DNA from 4 places in the Chromobacterium sp. CCUG 76385 genome. Region 1 is predicted to be linked to each of the others. Evidence: predicted binding sites of a transcription regulator. Region 1 holds the regulator's gene; each other region holds the start of a gene.
The links. Region 1 encodes sigma-54, which starts transcription at its own class of promoters, with help from an activator protein. Its sites were predicted from a motif close to CTGGCACGCTTCATGCTT; they were not measured.

Region 1 (4,489 bases):
CTTCATCGGCGACGACCTGATCGACCTGCCCATCCTGACTCGCGTCGGCCTGGCGGTGGCGGTGCCGGAAGCGCCGCCGCAGGTGCGCCAGCACTGCCATTACGTCACCGGCAACCCCGGCGGCCATGGCGCGGTGCGCGAGCTGGTGGAGCTGATCATGCAGGCGCAAGGCACCTTCGACGCCATTGTCGAGGAATACCTGGCATGATGCGCCTGCTGCGTTCCCACCGCTTGTTCCCGGTGCTGCTGATCGGCCTGACCGCCATGCTGACACTGTGGCTGGACCAAGTTTCGCGCTGGGACACCCGTCATCGCGAGCTGGACCCGGACAAGCCGGAATATGTGGCGGAGGATCTGATCGCCACCCGCTACGACGAACACGGCAAAATGCTGGACAAGCTGATCGCCAGCCGCATGTGGCAGTACCCCGGCAAGCCTGAGGCGTTTTTTGAGAAGCCGGACCTGTATCAATACGATGCGGGCGTGCTGCAGTACCACGTGATCGGCGAGACTGGCCGCTACAACAACAAGAACCAGCAGGCTTTCTTCGACAAAAAAGTCCTTTTGATCAAACCCGCAGACAGCAAGCAGCCGGAAACCCGGCTGCAGAGCAGCGCGATGTTCGTGGACACCGGCAAGCGCTACGCCAGCTCCAAATCGCCGTCCGTGATCACCCAGGGCAACTCGGTGGCCCACTCCATCGGCTTCACCTATCAGGAGCCGCTGGGTCTGCTCAATCTGCTGTCCACAACCAAGATCATCTATGCCAAATAAGACCCGAATCCTGCTGGCCGGCATGCTGCTGGCCGCTTCCACCTTGGTCCAGGCCGAACAGGCCGACCGCGACAAACCGATCGAAATCACCAGCGACAACGGCTGCACCATGGACCAGATCAAGGGCATCTCGATCTGCAACGGCAATGTGGTGGTGATCCAGGGCACGCTGCGGCTGAACGCCGACCAACTGACCGTCACCCAGGACAAACAAGGCAACCAGACCATGCACGCCACCGGCCGCATCGTCACCTTCCGCCAGAAAATGGACCGCGACGGCGGCTGGGTCGAGGGCCAAAGCAGCGTGCTCGACTACGACAGCGCCAAACACCTGGTGGTGCTGACTGGCAATGCCCGCGTCAAGCGCAACGGCGACCTGTCCATCGGCAACGTCATCCGCTACAACACGCTGGAAGAAACCTTCGAAGTGGTCGGCGGCGGCGCCTCCGCCTCGGGCAAGGGCCGCTCCGTGGTGATCCTGCAGCCGAAAAAGACGGCCTCGCAGCCGGCGGCCAGCGGAGCCGCCAAGCCATGAAGCACAGCGTTCTCACCGTCTCGAAGCTGAAAAAGCGCTTCAAGAAGCGCACCGTGGTCAAGGATGTCTCGCTGAATATCGAAAGCGGCGAAGTCGTCGGCCTGCTCGGCCCCAACGGCGCCGGCAAGACCACCAGCTTCTACATGATCGTCGGCCTGATCGGCGCCGACGATGGCGACATCCGGCTGGACGAACAATCCATCACCCATTATCCGATACACCAGCGCGCCCAGCTGGGCCTGGGCTATCTGCCGCAGGAGGCGTCCATCTTCCGCCGCATGACAGTGGAGGAGAACATCACCGCCATCCTGGAAATCTCCGGCCTCAAGGGCAAGGAGCTGGAAAAGGAACTGGACCTGCTGCTGGACGACCTGAACATCGGCCATCTGCGCGACAGCAACGCGCTGGCGCTGTCCGGCGGCGAGCGGCGCCGCGTGGAAATCGCCCGCGTGCTGGCCACCCGGCCGCGCTTCATCCTGCTGGACGAACCGTTCGCCGGCGTCGATCCGATCGCGGTAATCGATATTCAGAAAATCATCTCCTTCCTGAAAGAGCGCGGCATCGGCGTGCTGATCACCGACCACAACGTCCGTGAGACGCTGCGCATCTGCGACCGCGCCTACATCATCAGCGACGGCTCGGTGCTGGCCTCCGGCCAGCCGGAGGAGCTGGTCAACAACGACAAGGTGCGCAAGGTTTACCTTGGCGAACACTTCCACCTGTAAACCATGAAGCAGGCACTACAGCTCAAGGTTTCGCAACAGCTGACGCTGACCCCGCAGCTGCAGCAGTCGATCAAACTGCTGCAGCTGTCCACGCTGGACCTGCAGGCCGAGGTGGAGCGCTTTCTGCTGGACAACCCGCTGCTGGAACGCGGCGACGAGCCGCGCGACAGCGACGCGCCCTCGGAGGCGGCGGAAACGCGGGAAACGACGGAGAGCGAAGCGGCAGACAGCCGCGACGACAGCGCGGCCGAGCTGCTGGACTGGGGCGCAGGCAGCCGCCACGGCGGCGACGACGACTACGACCCGATGCTCAATGTCCCCTGCCAGATCAGCCTGCGCGAGCACCTGCTGGCGCAGCTGGGCGAGATCGCCTTGCCGCGCCGCGACGAGGCCATCGTGCGGCTGCTGATCGAGGAGCTGGACGACGACGGCTACCTGCCGCAAAGCCTGGACGAGCTGGCCAGCCATCTGCCGCTGGAGCTGCAGCTGGAAAGCGACGAGCTGGCCGTAGGCCTCGCCCTGCTGCAGCAGTTCGACCCAGCCGGCGTCGGCGCGCGCACGCTGGCGGAATCGCTGCAACTGCAGCTGCAACGGCTGCCCACAACAGAATCAGGCCATGCGCTGGCCCTGGCCATCGTGCGCGAACATCTGGCGCTGCTGGGGGGCCGCGACTACGCCAAACTGAAAAAGCTGCTGACTTGCAACGACGCCGAACTGCGCGCGGCGCAGGCGCTGATCGCCCGCCTCAACCCGCACCCGGCCACCGGCTTCCATCACGGCGATGTCCACTACGTGATCCCCGACATCAGCGTGCGCAAGCTGCGCGGACGCTGGGTGGCGGAGCTGAACCGCTCGGCCGTGCCGCGCTTGCGCGTCAACCAGCTGTACGAGCGCATGCTGGCCGACAGCCGCGGCCAGGGCGGCGAGATGTCCGCCCGGCTGCAGGAGGCCCGCTGGCTGGTCAAGAACATCCAGCAACGGTTTGACACCATCCTGAAAGTGGCGGAAGCTATTGTTGAGCGTCAACAGTTGTTCTTTGAACAAGGCGAAGTGGCGATGCGGCCGCTGATTCTGCGCGATATCGCGGAAGAGCTGGGCCTGCACGAATCCACCGTATCCCGCTCCACCAGCCAGAAATACCTGCTTTGTTCGCGAGGTTTGTTCGAGCTCAAGTATTTCTTCGGCAGTTCGTTGGAGACTGAAAGCGGTGACGAGTGTTCCGCCACCGCCATCAAGGCCCACATTCGCAGCATGATAGAAGGCGAAAACCGGGCGAAGCCGCTGTCGGACAGCGCCCTCGCCGACGCGCTGGCCAAGCAGGGAATACAGGTTGCCAGACGCACCGTAGCCAAGTATCGTGAAGCCATGCAGATTCCGGCGGTGAATCTGCGCAAGGCGCTGTAAGGGCCTGCACAAGAATACAATGCCGCCCGACAACCCGCCCGGGCGGTCAACACCAGAAGGAGCTAGGGTATGAACCTCAAAGTAACTGGCCTGCACCTGGAAGTCACTCCGTCGCTGCGCGAATACATCGAGAACAAACTGGAGCGCATTACCCGCCATGTCGACAACGTGATCGACATCTCCGTGACCCTGTCGGTAGACAAACTGGTTCAAAAGGCTGAAGTCAATGTGCACATGTCCGGCAAGGACATCCACATCGAGGCTACCGAAGCCGACCTCTACGCCGCCATCGACCTGTTGATGGACAAGCTGGACCGCCAAGTGCTGAAGCACAAGGAAAAGCTGACCGAACACCGCGTGCAAAGCTCCGGCGAAGTCCAGCAGCCCTCGCTGTGACGCCTAGTTGAAAAGGACGGGAACCGGGCGGTTCCCGTTTTTCTTTGCGCTTGCCGGTTTTCAGTACTATCAAGGCAACGTAGAATTCCGGGTTTATCAAAGAGCCGCATGCATAATCCAATATGAATCTCATCGGCAAGATACTGACTCCGGACCATGTATTGCTGGATCTGGATGTCTCCAGCAAGAAGCGGGTGTTCGAGCAGGTCGGTCTCCTGGTGGAAAACACGCGCGGCATCGCCCGCAGCGAAATCTTCGACAGCCTGTTCAGCCGCGAGAAGCTCGGCTCCACCGGGCTGGGCCAAGGCGTCGCCATCCCGCACGGCCGCGCGCGCGGCCTGAAGGAAGCCACCGGCGTGTTCATCCGGCTGAAGGCCCCGATCCCGTTCGACGCGCCGGACGGCAAGCCGGTGCAGTGCCTGTTTGTGCTGCTGGTGCCGGAGCATGCCACCGATCTGCATCTGCAGGTGCTGTCGGAATTGGCGCAATTGTTCTCCAGCCGGCAGATGCGCGAGAAAATGCTGAGCATCGGATTGCGCGACGAGCTCTACCAGCAGCTCTGCGATTGGACCCCTAATGCCTAGCATTACCGTACGCCGCCTGTATCAGGAAAATCAGCAGAAGCTGAACCTGACCTGGGTCGCCGGCACCGGCG
Region 2 (4,489 bases), on a different contig from region 1:
CTTGGCCAGAATCGCCAGCGCGTCGGCATCCGCGCCGCAGTGCTGTTCCAATTGCTCGCCCTGCAGCGCCGCATTCAACACGCCCTGCCGGCGCCATTGCCGCTCGCGCGCCTGCAGCACGCGTTGCCGCACCGACTCGCTGCTCTCGCCGGCCGACGCGCTCAACAACTCGTCGGCGGTCAGCGTCGGCACCTCCACGTGCAGATCGATGCGGTCCAGCAAAGGCCCGGAAATTTTAGCGCGATATCGCGCAACCTGCTCCGGCGTGCAGCGGCAGCGTCCGGAGGGATGGCCGTGATAACCGCAGGGACAGGGATTCATCGCCGCCACCAGCTGGAAGCGCGCCGGAAAACTCGCCTGCCGCGCCGCCCGAGAAATATGGATGACGCCGCTCTCCAATGGCTCGCGCAACACTTCCAGCACCTTGCGGTCGAACTCCGGCAACTCGTCCAGAAACAGCACGCCGTGATGCGCCAGGCTGATTTCGCCAGGCCTGGGGTCGCTGCCCCCGCCAACCAGCGCCACAGCGGAAGCAGTGTGATGCGGCGCGCGAAATGGCCGGGCGCGCCAACTGGCGGCGCGGAAACCCTGCGACGCCAGCGACTGCACCGCCGCGCTTTCCAGCGCCTCTTCCGCCGACAAGGGCGGCAACAGGCCCGGCAGGCGCGACGCCAGCATGGACTTGCCGGTGCCGGGCGGTCCCATCAGCAACAGGCTGTGCCCGCCGGCCGCGGCGATTTCCAAAGCGCCTCGCGCAACGGACTGGCCTTTGACATCGGCCAGATCGGGATAGTTCGGCAACATGCCAAAGGCCGGAGCGACAACCGGCTCCAAAGGCTGCAGCCCATTCAGAAAAGCGCAGGCCTGCAACAGCGACGCGACGCCGTAAATCCGCGCGCCCTCGGCCACGGCGGCTTCCGCCGCGCTGTCCGCCGGCAAAACGAAAGCGCGACCTGCCGCGTGACATTGGCAGGCCATGGCCAGCGCGCCGCGCACCGGTCGCAACTCGCCGCCCAGCGCCAGCTCGCCGGCAAACTCGTAGCGGGAGATGTCGTCGCACTTGACCTGCCCGGACGCCTGCAGGATGCCGATGGCGATGGGCAGATCGAAGCGGCCGGAATCCTTGGGCAAGTCGGCCGGCGCCAGATTGACCGTGATGCGGCGCGCCGGAAATTCGAAGCCGGAAGTCTGGATGGCGGCGCGCACGCGCTCCCGGCTTTCCTTCACTTCCGCTTCCGGCAAACCAACGATGTTGAACGCAGGCAAACCGTTGGCCAGATGCACTTCCACCGCCACCTCCGGCGCCTGCATGCCCTGCAAGGCCCTGCAATGCAACACGGCCAGCGTCATGTACAGGTTCCCCCTTGGCGGCGGATATGGCCATCCGCCGCGTTTGAAGCGCGCATGCGGCAGCCTCCCGGCAAGCCGCCGTCCAATCCGGCCATCGCCGCAGCGGATGACAGCCGCGCCTATGCCGCCCGTCTCAGGAGTGGCCGAGTTCCGACTGCGCCTCGGCCTTGGCGGCGGACTCCTCCGGAAACACCTGGCTCTCCAGGCGGCCGAGACGGGACTCCAGCGCCGCCAGTTGCTCGCGGGTGCGGGCCAACACGGCCTGCTGCACATCGAACTCCTCGCGTGTCACCAGATCCATTTTGGAAAAAGTGGAGGCCATCATGGCGCGGATGTTTTTTTCCAAATCCTTGGCCGGGCTGGCGGCGATGGTTTCGCTGATCTTGGCGCTGATTTCGTCAAACAGTTTCTGGCTAAACATGCTCGCGGCTCCTGCGGTTGCTTGATATCAAGCGGAGTGTAGCAAAAAGCGCCGCGACGCTCCCGCTTTCCTGTCCGCTCGGCCCATCTACGTCCCTTGCGGCTAGGCGCGCACAGCCGCCAGACGCCTTTTGCTATGGGCTGCACCATAACGGTGCAGGCAGGTCCGCTGCAGCGCACAAATACAGTGCCATAATGCGAGCTTAAGGCCCCGCCGCTACGCATTCTGGCCGCAAGCGCCCACGCCTAAGGCTGGCACGATTCCTGCATTAGCGTTGTCAGCAGAACCTGATCTATCAATCGCCCGAGAAGGAGCAGCCATGAAACTCGTCACTGCAGTAATCAAGCCGTTCAAGCTTGACGAAGTCCGCGAAGCCCTGTCCGCCATCGGCGTGCAAGGCGTGACCGTATCCGAGGTCAAGGGTTTCGGCCGCCAGAAAGGCCATACCGAACTGTACCGCGGCGCCGAATACGTCGTCGATTTCCTGCCCAAGGTGAAACTGGAAATCGCCATCGACGACGCCCTGCTAGACCAGGTGGTGGAAGCCATCGAGAAATCCGCCCGCACCGGCAAGATCGGCGACGGCAAGATCTTTGTCTACGACCTGGAGCAGGTGATCCGCATCCGCACCGGCGAAACCGGCGCCGACGCCGTCTGACGCATCCGCGAAACTGGGGAAACCATAATGAAAAAGATACTCGCTGCAATGGCTGCCGGCCTGTCCACCGTTGCCCTGCCCGCCCTGGCCGACGCGCCGGCCGGACCCGCGGTGGCGGCCGCGAAGGTGATCAACTCCGGCGATACCGCCTGGATGCTGACCTCCACCGCCCTGGTGCTGTTCATGACCATTCCCGGCCTGGCGCTGTTTTACGGCGGCATGGTGCGCAAGAAAAACGTGCTGGCCACGCTGATGCAAAGCTTCGCCATCACCGCCCTGGTGACCGTGCTGTGGGCCGTCGTCGGCTACAGCCTGGCCTTCACCGTCGGCAATCCGTATATCGGCGACCTGTCTCGCTTCATGCTGGACGGCATGGTGTACATGAAGGATGCCGGCAAACTGGCGGTGCATCCGCTGGCCGGCACCATTCCGGAATCGGTGTTCATGACCTTCCAGATGACTTTCGCCATCATCACCCCGGCGCTGATCACCGGCGCCTTCGCCGAACGCATGAAATTCTCGGCCATGCTGGCCTTCATGGCGCTGTGGTCGCTGCTGGTCTACGTACCGGTGGCGCACTGGGTATGGGCGCCGGGCGGCTGGATGGGCGACAAGGGCGTGCTGGACTTCGCCGGCGGCACCGTGGTGCACATCAACGCCGGCGTGGCCGGCCTGGTGACGGCGCTGGTGCTGGGCAAGCGCGTCGGCTATGGCAAGGAAGCCATGGCGCCGCATAACCTGATCCTGACGCTGGTGGGCGCCTCCATGCTGTGGGTGGGCTGGTTCGGCTTCAACGCCGGCTCCGCAGGCGCCGCCGACGGCCGTGCCGGCATGGCCATGGTCACCACCCAGGTCGCCACCGCGATGGCCGCCCTGGCCTGGATGTTCGCCGAATGGGCCACCAAGAAGAAGCCGTCGGTGCTGGGCATCGCCTCCGGCGCCGTCGCGGGCCTGGTCGCCATCACGCCGGCTGCGGGCTTCGTCGACGTCAAGGGTGCGCTGATCATCGGCCTGGCTGCCGGCGTGGTGTGCTTCTGGGGCGCCACCGGTCTGAAGCACATGCTGGGCTACGACGATTCCCTGGACGCGTTCGGCGTGCACGGCGTCGGCGGCATTTTGGGCGCGCTGCTGACCGGCATCTTTGCAGTGAAGGACATCGGCGGCGCCGACGGCAGCCTGGCCACCCAGGCGCTGGGGGTGGGCGTCACCATCGTCTACTGCGGCATCGTCACCTTCATCCTGCTGAAGCTGGTGAATCTGGCGATCGGCCTGCGCGTGGCGGAAGACGAGGAACGCGAAGGACTGGATGTAGTGTTGCACGGCGAGCGCGTGGAATAAGGCCGGCAGAGCAAAGTTTGTTGTGTAAGGGACTTGGCGGGGCCTCTGGCCCCGTTTTTTTTCGCCCTGCATAGGTAAAAAAACCGGCCAGAAGGCCGGTTTGCGATGCTGAATTATTTAACGATGCGCAGGCTGGGACGACCGCCGCTCGGGCGGCTCGGCCCCGGGTCGTCACCATCGTTCTTCGGCTGATCGACCGACGGCGCCGGCTTCAGCGCCGCGTCCTCCGGCATCGGCTCCACCTCGAAGCCCATGCCTTCGCCCGTTTCGCGGGCGAAGATGGACATCACATTCCCCACCGGCACCCAGATGTCGCGAGACATGCCGCCAAACCGCGCCGAAAACGAGATCCAGTCGTTTTCGATCTGCAGATTCTTGGTGGCGCTGTAGGCGACATTGAGCACGATCTCATTGTTCTTCACGTATTCACGCGGCACATCGGTGTGGTCATTGACCCATACCACCAGATAGGGCGTGTGCCCGTTGTCGCAGCACCACTGGTGCAGCGCGCGAATCATGTAGGGCTTGGTGCTGGAGCTCATCGCGTTTCCTTACTTGCGCATCGCCTTTTCGGACGGCGTCAGCGAATCGATGAAGGACTGGCGTTGGAAAATGCGTTCGGCGTACTTCAGGATAGGCGCTGCGCTCTTGCCCAGATCGATATTGTAGTGCTCCAAACGCCACATCAGCGGCGCGATGGCCACGTCGATCATGGAGAAGTC
Region 3 (4,489 bases), on a different contig from region 1:
CATCTTGTGCGTTTCGCGGCCGATGCCGGATTGCTTGTAGCCGCCGAAGGCGGCGTGCGCGGGATAGGCGTGGTAGCAGTTGGTCCACACCCGGCCGGCCTCGATGTGGCGGCCCAGATAGAACGCTGTGTTGATGTTGCGCGTCCACACGCCGGCGCCCAGGCCGTACAGGGTGTCGTTGGCGATGGCCAATGCCTCGTCGCGGTCTTTGAAGGTGGTGACCGACACCACCGGGCCGAAGATTTCCTCCTGGAAGATGCGCATCTTGTTATGGCCGTGGAACACCGTCGGCTGGATGTAGAAGCCGCCGGCCAGATCGCCGTCCAGCTGCGCTCGCGCGCCGCCGGCCAGCAGTTGGGCGCCTTCCTCGCGGCCGATGGCGAGGTAGCTCTGGATCTTGTCCATCTGCTCGCTGGACGCCTGCGCGCCTATCATGGTGGACGGGTCCAGCGGATTGCCCTGCTTGATGGCGGCGACGCGGGCCAGCGCCTTCTCCATGAAGCGGTCGTAGATGGATGCCTGAATCAGCGCGCGGCTGGGGCAAGTGCACACTTCGCCCTGATTCAGCGCGAACATCACGAAGCCTTCGATGGCCTTGTCGAAGAAGGCGTCGTCCTGCGCCGCCACATCGTCGAAGAAGATGTTCGGCGACTTGCCGCCCAGCTCCAGCGTCACCGGAATCAGGTTCTGGCTGGCGTATTGCATGATCAGCCGGCCAGTGCCGGTCTCGCCGGTGAAGGCGATCTTGGCGATGCGCTTGGAGCTGGCCAGCGGCTTGCCGGCCTCGACGCCGAAGCCGTTGACCACATTCAGCACGCCGGGCGGCAGCAGATCGCCCACCAGTTCCATCAGCACCAGGATGGACAGCGGCGTCTGCTCGGCCGGCTTCAGCACCACGCAGTTGCCGGCGGCCAGCGCCGGGGCCAGCTTCCATGCCGCCATCAGAATGGGGAAATTCCACGGAATGATCTGGCCCACCACGCCCAGCGGCTCGTGGAAGTGGTAAGACACGGTATGGGCGTCGATCTCGCCCAGGCTGCCTTCCTGCGCGCGCACGCAGGCGGCGAAGTAACGGAAATGGTCGATGGCCAGCGGGATATCGGCGGCGCGGGTTTCGCGTATCGGCTTGCCGTTGTCCCAGGTCTCCACCTCGGCCAGCAGGGCCAGATTGGCCTCCATGCGGTCGGCGATCTTGTTCAGGATGATGGCGCGCTCGGTCACCGGGGTATGGCCCCACTGGAAACGGGCGGCGTGGGCGGCATCCAGCGCCAGCTCCACATCTTGCTCGTCCGAACGCGGGATTTCGCACAGCGGCTTGCCGGTGATCGGCGTGACGTTCTCGAAGTAACGGCCGTTCACCGGCGGCACCCACTGCCCGCCGATATAGTTGGCATAGCGTGATTTCAGCGCAAAGCCGGGTTGCAGGTTTGCCATCGCAGTCTCCTTGGTGGTAATGAACCCCTGGCTTGGGGATCACACCACAGCGCAAGCGGCGTGCCAGCCTCTACCCATACTGCATGGCAGCATCCGGCAAAGCGGCAAGCGGCGCGGCATGCGGCGAAACCACATTGCAATGCAGCATATTTTCTTACCAATCAGCCACTTGCCACGCCTGGCAAAGCACCGATAATCAGCAAAACCGCCCACCAAACTGTCGCAGGCTGACACAGCTGTCGCACCGCGACGGCACAGCCTGCAGGAGACGCGCATGACCCAGGCTGCCCGCCTGCCGCTGGACGAAATCCGCCGCCGCTTCTTCAGCGACCAGCCCTTGCCCGGCCATGCCTTACCGCCATCCATCCTCCAGTCCTGGCAACGCTGCCGCAGCCTGGGCCTGCCCACAGGCGTCCGCGGCGAAGAGCGGCTGGAGGATGCCGCATTGCGCCAACGGCGCGAAGCCAGCGCCGGCTGGCTGGAAGCCGCGCGGCCGGCCCTGGCCGGCCTGTATGAACAGGTGGCCGGGCATGAGCTGGCCCTGGTGGTGGCCGACAGCCGCGGACTGATACTTGAAGAGAGCGGCGATATCGGCTTTCTGGACAAGGCGGCGCGGTTGGCGCTGGCCCCGGGCATGGACTGGAGCGAGGCGGCGCGCGGCACCAACGCCATCGGCACTGCGCTGGCCGCGGCGGATAGCATCTTGGTGCGCGGCGCGGAGCATTACCTGGAACGCAACCGCGCCCTCAGCTGCGCGGCCAGCCCCTTGCTTGGCCCGCAAGGCCAGACGCTCGGCGTGCTCGACATCAGCGGCGCCAGCCGCAAGCTGAGCGAACCGCAACTGCAAGCATTGCGCGCCGCGCGCGGCCAGATCGAGGCCTTGCTGCTGAGCAAGGCGGCGCGCAGCGGCTGGCGATTGAGCCTGCATCGAGACCCGCGGCTGCTGGACAGCCCGGCCGCCTGCCAACTGGTCTTCGACGAAGACGGCCGGCTGCTGGCCGCCAACCGCGCCGGGCTGGCGCTATGCGGGCTGGCGCCGGGCGACTGGCGGCCGCGCCACTTCGCCGCCCTGTTCGGCCAAAGCCTGGAGCATTGGCTGCGCCGCCACGGCGAGGCGCTGGGCGCGCTGGAGATCGGGGCGCAGCAGGCATCGGCCCGGCTGCGTCCGCCCGCCGCCCACCACCGGGCAGCGCCATCCCCGGCCGCGGCTCCCGCCCACAGCGCGCCCGCGCTGGACGGCCTAGCGGAGTCTTTGTTCGCCACCGCCTTGAAACTGCTGGAAGCCGACATCCCGGTGCTGATCCTAGGCGAGACCGGCACCGGCAAGGACAGGCTGGCGCGCGCCTTGCACAATGGAGGCAGCCGGCGCGGCGCGCCGTTTGTCGCGGTCAACTGCGCGGCAATTCCGGAAGGACTGATCGAGGCCGAGCTGTTTGGCTACCAGAGCGGCGCCTTCACCGGCGCCAGCCGCCAGGGCAGCAAGGGCAGGCTGCGCGAGGCCGATGGCGGCGTGCTGTTCCTGGATGAGATAGGCGACATGCCGCTGAGCCTGCAGGCGCGGCTGCTCAGGGTGCTGCAGGAGCGAGAAGTGACGCCGTTGGGCGGCGGCCCGGCGCGGCGGCTGGACATCCGGCTGATCTGCGCCACCCACCGCGACTTGCGCGCGCGGGTGGCCGAAGGGGCCTTTCGCGCCGACCTCTACTACCGGCTATGCCACTATCCGTTGACGCTGCCGCCGCTGCGCGAACGCGGCGACGTAGCGGCCATCGCTCAGACCATGCTGGACGGCATGGGAGCCGCCCGGCGCGGCATCGCGCTGTCGCCCACGCTGGCCCAGGCCATCCACGGCTACCGCTGGCCGGGCAATCTGCGCGAGCTGTCCAATCTGCTGGCCACGCTGCTGGCGCTGGCCGACGATGGCGCGACGCTAAGCCTGGAGCATCTGCCAGCAGCGCTGCGCGCGGATATGGCCAGCGCGGGCCATGCAGTGACGGAGAGCGCGCTAGAGCAAGTGCTGCGCCGCTGCGGCGGCAATGCCAGCGCGGCGGCGCGGGCGCTGGGCATCAGCCGCTCCACGCTGTATAGGCGGCGGGCAAAGAAGGGCTAAACCTCCGCCCCCATCAGGCCAGCCAGCTCGCCGCGCAACCAACGCAAGCCGGGATGGCCGTGGCTGCGCTCGTGCCACGCCATGGCCACGTCGAAGCGGCGCAGCGGAAACGGGCACTCCCGCAACTGCACGCGTTCGCGGCAGGCCCAGGAAACCGCCGAGCAATAAAAAAAGCGGGAAGCCTGGCTTCCCGCTTTTTTGCGTTTCCGATTCGATCAGAAACCGAACGCCGCCCGCTCCTCGGCGGTCAGGTGGCGCCATTCGCCCACCGGCAGCTCGCCCAGCGCGATCGCGCCCAGGCTTTCGCGGTGCAGCGCCTCAACGCGGTTGCTGGCCGCCGCCACCATGCGCTTCACCTGGTGGTACTTGCCCTCGGTGATGGTCAGCAGGATGGTGTGGGCGTCGATCTGCTCGATGCTGTCGGCGGCGAACTCGCGCGCCTCGTCGTTGAGGTAGACGCCGCTCTGCAGCTTGGCCAGCAATTCCGGCGTCGCCTCGTGCTTCAGCGTGACGCGGTAGACCTTGGGCACCAGCTTCTTCGGCGAACTCAGGGCATGGATGAACTGCCCATCGTTGGACAGCAGGATCAGGCCGGTGGTGTCCACATCCAGCCGCCCCACCGCCGACAGGTCCAGATTGGAAAACTGGTCCGGCAGCAGGCGGTAGATGCTGGGATGGCACTGCGGCTTGTGCGAGGTTTCGTAATTGGCCGGCTTGTGCAGCAGCAGATACAGCGGGCCGGTCACCAGCGGCCACGGCTCGTCGTCCACCACCAGGCTGGCGATGTCGGCCAGTTCATATTGGGCGCGGTAGTTGTCCACTACCTCGCCGTTCACTTGCACCAGGCCGTATTCGATCAGCTGGCGGCACTCCTTGCGGCCGCCAAAGCCTTGTTGTTGCAACAGTCGATAGAGTTCCATGCAGCGATGGTAGCACGCGCGGCAGGCG
Region 4 (4,489 bases), on a different contig from region 1:
CCAGCGGAATCGATTGCAATGGGGACATGGTTCTCCTCCTAGCGCGCGGCGATCAGCAATAGCGCCAGCAGCGCGATCACCACGTACAGGCAGTACAGGCGGAAGTCGCCGTGCTGCAGCCAGCGGATGCGGGCCGCCAGCCTATCCACCCATTGGGCGATGGGCAGCGTCAGCGTCCTATCCCATATCGGCTCGGCGCGCGTCGCGCCGGCTATGGTCTTCTCCAGCGCGGCGTCCAGCTTGGCGGCCGGCGACAACTGGCCGCGCAGGCGGTACAGCGGCGCGAACATATGCGCCACCGGCTGAGTCAGGCCCTGCGGGCCGACCACCATCGACGCCTCCTGCGCATAGCCGCAGGCCCAGGCGTCGCCCTGCTGGCGACGGGCCAGCCGCGCGCCGCGCAGCAGCGACAGCGCCAGCAGCACGCACAGGGGCAGCGAGATCAGCAGTAGCGCCAGCAGGGGCATGGACACCATGGTCTGGGCGTGCAGGCCGGGGTGGATGGACAGGCCGTCGGTCACAGATTGCGGCGCGGCGTGCGTCAAAGATGCAGCCACATTGGCCATCAGCGGCGACACCGCGCTCGCGCCCACGCCCAGCAACAACAGGGCCAGCGCGGCCAGCAGCATGGCGGCGCGCATGGGCAACGGCGCCTCGGTCGCCTCCGCCGCATGCAGGCTGCGCGGCGCGCCGGAGAAGCACATGCTGTAAGCCTTGACGAAGGCCATGGCCGCCAGCGCGCCGGTCAAGGCCAGCATCACCATGGCTAACGGGCCGGCCAGGCGCAGCGCGAAGCCGGCATCCTGGCTGACGGCGAACAGCGCCTGGTAGGTGAACCACTCGGAGACAAAGCCGTTGAACGGCGGCAGCGCGCAGATGGCCAGGCTGCCGGCCAGAAAGCTCAGCGCCGTCCACGGCATGCGCGCGGCCAAGCCGCCCAGTTGCTCCATGTCCTTGCTGTGGGCGCGGTAGAGGATGGCGCCGGCGCCCATGCACAGCAGGCCTTTGAACAAGGCGTGGTTGAGCAGGTGGTAGCCGGCGGCGACAAAACCCAGCGCGGACAGCAAGGGCTGATGCGCGGCCAGGCCCAGCATGCCGGCACCCACGCCCAAGAGGATGATGCCCACGTTCTCCACGGTGGAGTAGGCCAGCAGGCGCTTCAGGTCTTGCTCGGCCAGCGCGTACAGCACGCCCAGCACGGCGGACACGCCGCCTATGGCCAGCACCAAGAGGCCCCACCAGGCGGTGTGCGCGCCCAGGATGTCCACGGCCACCTTGATGATGCCGAACACGCCTATCTTCACCATCACGCCGGATATCAGGGCCGAAGCGTGCGAGGGCGCGGCCGGGTGGGCGCGCGGCAGCCAACCGTGCAGCGGCACCATGCCTGCCTTGGCGCCGAAGCCGAACAGCGCGAGCAGGAACACGACGGAGGCGAGCGGTCCGTCCAGCTTCAAGGCGCGGAAGCTGTCAAAGTCCAGGCTGCCGCTTTGCGCGTACAAGAGGAAAAAGGCGATCAGGATCAGCACCGATCCGGCGTGGGCGATCAGGAAGTACAGAAAGCCCGCGTTCACGGCTTCCTCATCCTGCTCGAAAATCACCAGGAAGTAAGACGCCAGCGACATCGCCTCGAACAGGATCAAGAAGTAAAACGCATTGTCCATCGCCACCAGCGCCGTCATCGAGGCGATGAAGGCATTGGCGAAGAAGCCCATCGCGCCGACGCCGCGGCCGCGGTATTCCCGAACATAAGACCAGCCGAACAGCGAGGTCAGCATGGTCAACGCTGAAATGGCCAGCAGCAGCAGCGCCGCCAGCGGGTCCAGCCGTACCGCGAAATGGGCGAATTCAAACGGGCCGGCAGATACAAAGCGCTCCACCGAACCGTTTTGCAGCGCCGGCCAGGCGGCGGCCAGCCCGCAGGCCGCGCCGGCCATGCCGAACAGCGACGACGCGGCGATGGCGAGATTCTCCAGCTTAGAGAGAAGCAGGCTCAGCAGCGCGCCCGCGCCGTACAGGCAGACGGCCAGCAACAGCCATTGCAGGGGAGCCAGGCTCATGGTCTTTCCTCCGGTAGGTCCAGCTCCGCGCCCAGCGCATGCAGCGCCGCCTGGCGGCGGGCGTCGGCGGCGCGCGCGAGCGCATCGTTGTCTTCCAGCCGCAGCGCCTGAGTCGGGCAGACGCGCATGCATTCCGGGCCATCGGCCAGGCCTTGGCACAGGTCGCACTTGACGGCGATGGCTTTCACGCCCGGCTCCCAGGCCAAGAGAGGCGACAGCATGGCGTTGCTGTCATGCGGCGCGGCGGCCGGCTCGGTTTCCGCCAGCGGCGGCTGCCAGGCCGGGCTGATGGCGGCCACCCCGCTGCAGGCCGTGCCGGCCAGTTGGATGGCGCCGAACGGACAGGCGATGGCGCACAGCTTGCAGCCTATGCACAGCGTTTCATTGAGATCGATGGTGCGGCCGGACAGCGAGATCGCCGCCACCGGACAGACGCGCGCGCAAGGCGCGTCGTCGCAATGGCGGCACAGCACCGGCGCGGTGACGGCGGCCGTGCGCGTGACGGCCAGCCGCGGATGCGCCTGCAGGCCGGCCGCGCGGTGCAGCGCGGAACAGGCGGCCATGCAGGTATTGCATCCATTGCAAAGCTCGGGCTCTGCAATGACGAAGCGGTTCATGATTCCCCCAAGTAAAGCCAGGCGGGGCCCGGGATAGCCTCACTTACGCAGGAGGTGTGCCAGCTTGTTTTTTTAGCAAGATGCTTTGAAATTTCAGTGGTTTAGTTGGGTGTGGATGGCGAGGTGACAGTGTCGATGCGGTGTCGGCGGGGAAGGAGCGTCGTCAGAAGTGACGAGGGGCGAAGGTAACAAGGGGGGAGCGATGGCGCGGGCAAGGCCCTTGGCCTGCCCGCCCTACCCGGTGATGTTAATCATCATCGCTAGGGATTGGCAGAATGGATGCCAGATCGTCTTCAATATCAAGCCCGTGTGATGCAGCTATGCATGCAATGTGTATGCCAAATGTGCCGCGCAGCTCCCCAACCGCGCCATTAAAAATCCAGCTTGCAAAGTGATCATGGTGGGCTCCGAACTGAACGATATGATCATCAGCCTGGACGGTATTCAAGAATTTCCGGCATGCGGATCGCATTGCCCGGAGGTTTTGTGCTAGTTCATTGTTCGAGTGCAGCTTTCCAAGCTCATCAGTCAGGAACTCTCGTATGCGGATGATCGACTCTACACAGTAGTGAGGGACTTCCATTTCGGATGGAATATAAAGCACTCTCCTATCTTCGAGGAAAGTCAGAACGCGTTTGGCGGCGGCACACTCGGCTTCAGGCGGGTTCCATTGAATGCCGAAGATCGGAATGCTGAAGCCTGTGATCCGGCTGATGATTTCGCGAAATTTCATGAATTACTCCATGGTGAGCTATGTAGGGCGGGCAGGCTGTAAGGCCTTGCCCGCGCCTGCCATGAATTTAGGCCAGTTTCCTATGTGTCGCCGAGGCAGGCATGCTGATTGCTTTGTGGGAGGCCGCCGATGCCCTATTACCGCAGAGATCATGTAGCAGGCGCATGCTACTTCTTCACGGTGGTGACGGAGCGACGCCAGCCGATATTGACTGATCCTTTGCTAAGGCAGGCTTTGCGCGTGGCAGTGATAGCGGTGCGGCGGGAGCGTCCGTTTGCGATAGATGGCTGGGTCTTGCTGCCGGACCATTTGCATGCGATATGGACCTTGCCTCCAGGTGATGGCGATTTTTCGACGCGCTGGAGCGCGATCAAAAGCCGGGTGACGCGTGCGGTGGGCCGGCATTATTTCCGGGCGGATTGGCATTCGGCGCGCCGGGCGGAGAAACGTCACGGAACCGTGTGGCAACATAGATTCTGGGAGCATCGCATCCGCGATGAGGCGGATTTTTCCGCGCATCTGGATTATTTGCATTTCAACCCGGTGAAGCACGGTTTGGCGGCGAGGGTTGGCGATTGGGCGTATTCCACCTTCCATCGCTATGTGGCTCAGGGGCGATATCCTGCCGATTGGGCGGGAGACGGGGTGATGGCTGAGATGAGGGGGTAGTGGTGCGCGGGCAAGGCCTTTGGCCTGCCCGCCCTACTGGATTGACCATCCGAACGGGTGGCATCCGGCTCAACAAATCCTCGGTAGTTGCTCGCCGTTGATCCAGTCCACCATCCGCCTGCCGCCGAAGGCGGTTTCCATCTGCACAAACTGATTGGCGTCGGCGATGGCTTCGCCGATGATCGCCGCGTCGCGTCCTTGCGGGTGGGCGCGCATCGCGGCCAGCAGCGCGTCCGCGTCTTGCGGGGCGCACACAGCCACCAGCTTGCCTTCGTTGGCCACGTACAGCGGGTCCAGGCCCAAGAGCTCGCAGGCGGCGGCCACTTCTTGCCGTATCGGCAGCGCGGCCTCGCGGATCCGCATGCCGCAGCCGGCTTGCTGGGCGAATTCGTTCAGCACGGCCGCCAAGC

Region 2: glnK (P-II family nitrogen regulator) is a predicted target of sigma-54. The motif match lies at 2,023-2,040, and genes of this name have one in related genera.
Region 3: adh (aldehyde dehydrogenase) is a predicted target of sigma-54. The motif match lies at 1,484-1,501, and genes of this name have one in related genera.
Region 4: QUG01_RS05930 (4Fe-4S dicluster domain-containing protein) is a predicted target of sigma-54. The motif match lies at 2,723-2,740, and genes of this name have one in related genera.

What each region holds. Positions count from the first base shown of each region.
Region 1 covers NZ_JAUCGU010000002.1:109,565-114,053, reverse strand. Annotated here, with positions in the region: gene QUG01_RS02390 (KdsC family phosphatase) at 1-208, shown strand, start outside; gene lptC (LPS export ABC transporter periplasmic protein LptC) at 205-774, shown strand; gene lptA (lipopolysaccharide transport periplasmic protein LptA) at 764-1,309, shown strand; gene lptB (LPS export ABC transporter ATP-binding protein) at 1,306-2,034, shown strand; gene QUG01_RS02370 (RNA polymerase factor sigma-54) at 2,038-3,438, shown strand; gene hpf (ribosome hibernation-promoting factor, HPF/YfiA family) at 3,508-3,834, shown strand; gene ptsN (PTS IIA-like nitrogen regulatory protein PtsN) at 3,957-4,418, shown strand; gene hprK (HPr(Ser) kinase/phosphatase) at 4,411-4,489, shown strand, end outside.
Region 2 covers NZ_JAUCGU010000034.1:24,078-28,566, forward strand. Annotated here, with positions in the region: gene QUG01_RS17150 (YifB family Mg chelatase-like AAA ATPase) at 1-1,350, opposite strand, end outside; gene QUG01_RS17155 (accessory factor UbiK family protein) at 1,484-1,771, opposite strand; gene glnK (P-II family nitrogen regulator) at 2,091-2,429, shown strand; gene QUG01_RS17165 (ammonium transporter) at 2,457-3,767, shown strand; gene QUG01_RS17170 (ClpXP protease specificity-enhancing factor) at 3,881-4,309, opposite strand; gene QUG01_RS17175 (glutathione S-transferase N-terminal domain-containing protein) at 4,319-4,489, opposite strand, start outside.
Region 3 covers NZ_JAUCGU010000027.1:36,777-41,265, reverse strand. Annotated here, with positions in the region: gene adh (aldehyde dehydrogenase) at 1-1,434, opposite strand, end outside; gene QUG01_RS15720 (sigma-54-dependent Fis family transcriptional regulator) at 1,709-3,541, shown strand; gene QUG01_RS15715 (type 2 periplasmic-binding domain-containing protein) at 3,538-3,672, opposite strand; gene QUG01_RS15710 (pseudouridine synthase) at 3,757-4,461, opposite strand.
Region 4 covers NZ_JAUCGU010000005.1:135,656-140,144, forward strand. Annotated here, with positions in the region: gene QUG01_RS05920 (respiratory chain complex I subunit 1 family protein) at 1-28, opposite strand, end outside; gene hyfB (hydrogenase 4 subunit B) at 39-2,060, opposite strand; gene QUG01_RS05930 (4Fe-4S dicluster domain-containing protein) at 2,057-2,623, opposite strand; gene QUG01_RS05935 (DUF6650 family protein) at 2,925-3,410, opposite strand; gene QUG01_RS05940 (REP-associated tyrosine transposase) at 3,540-4,079, shown strand; gene hypE (hydrogenase expression/formation protein HypE) at 4,149-4,489, opposite strand, start outside.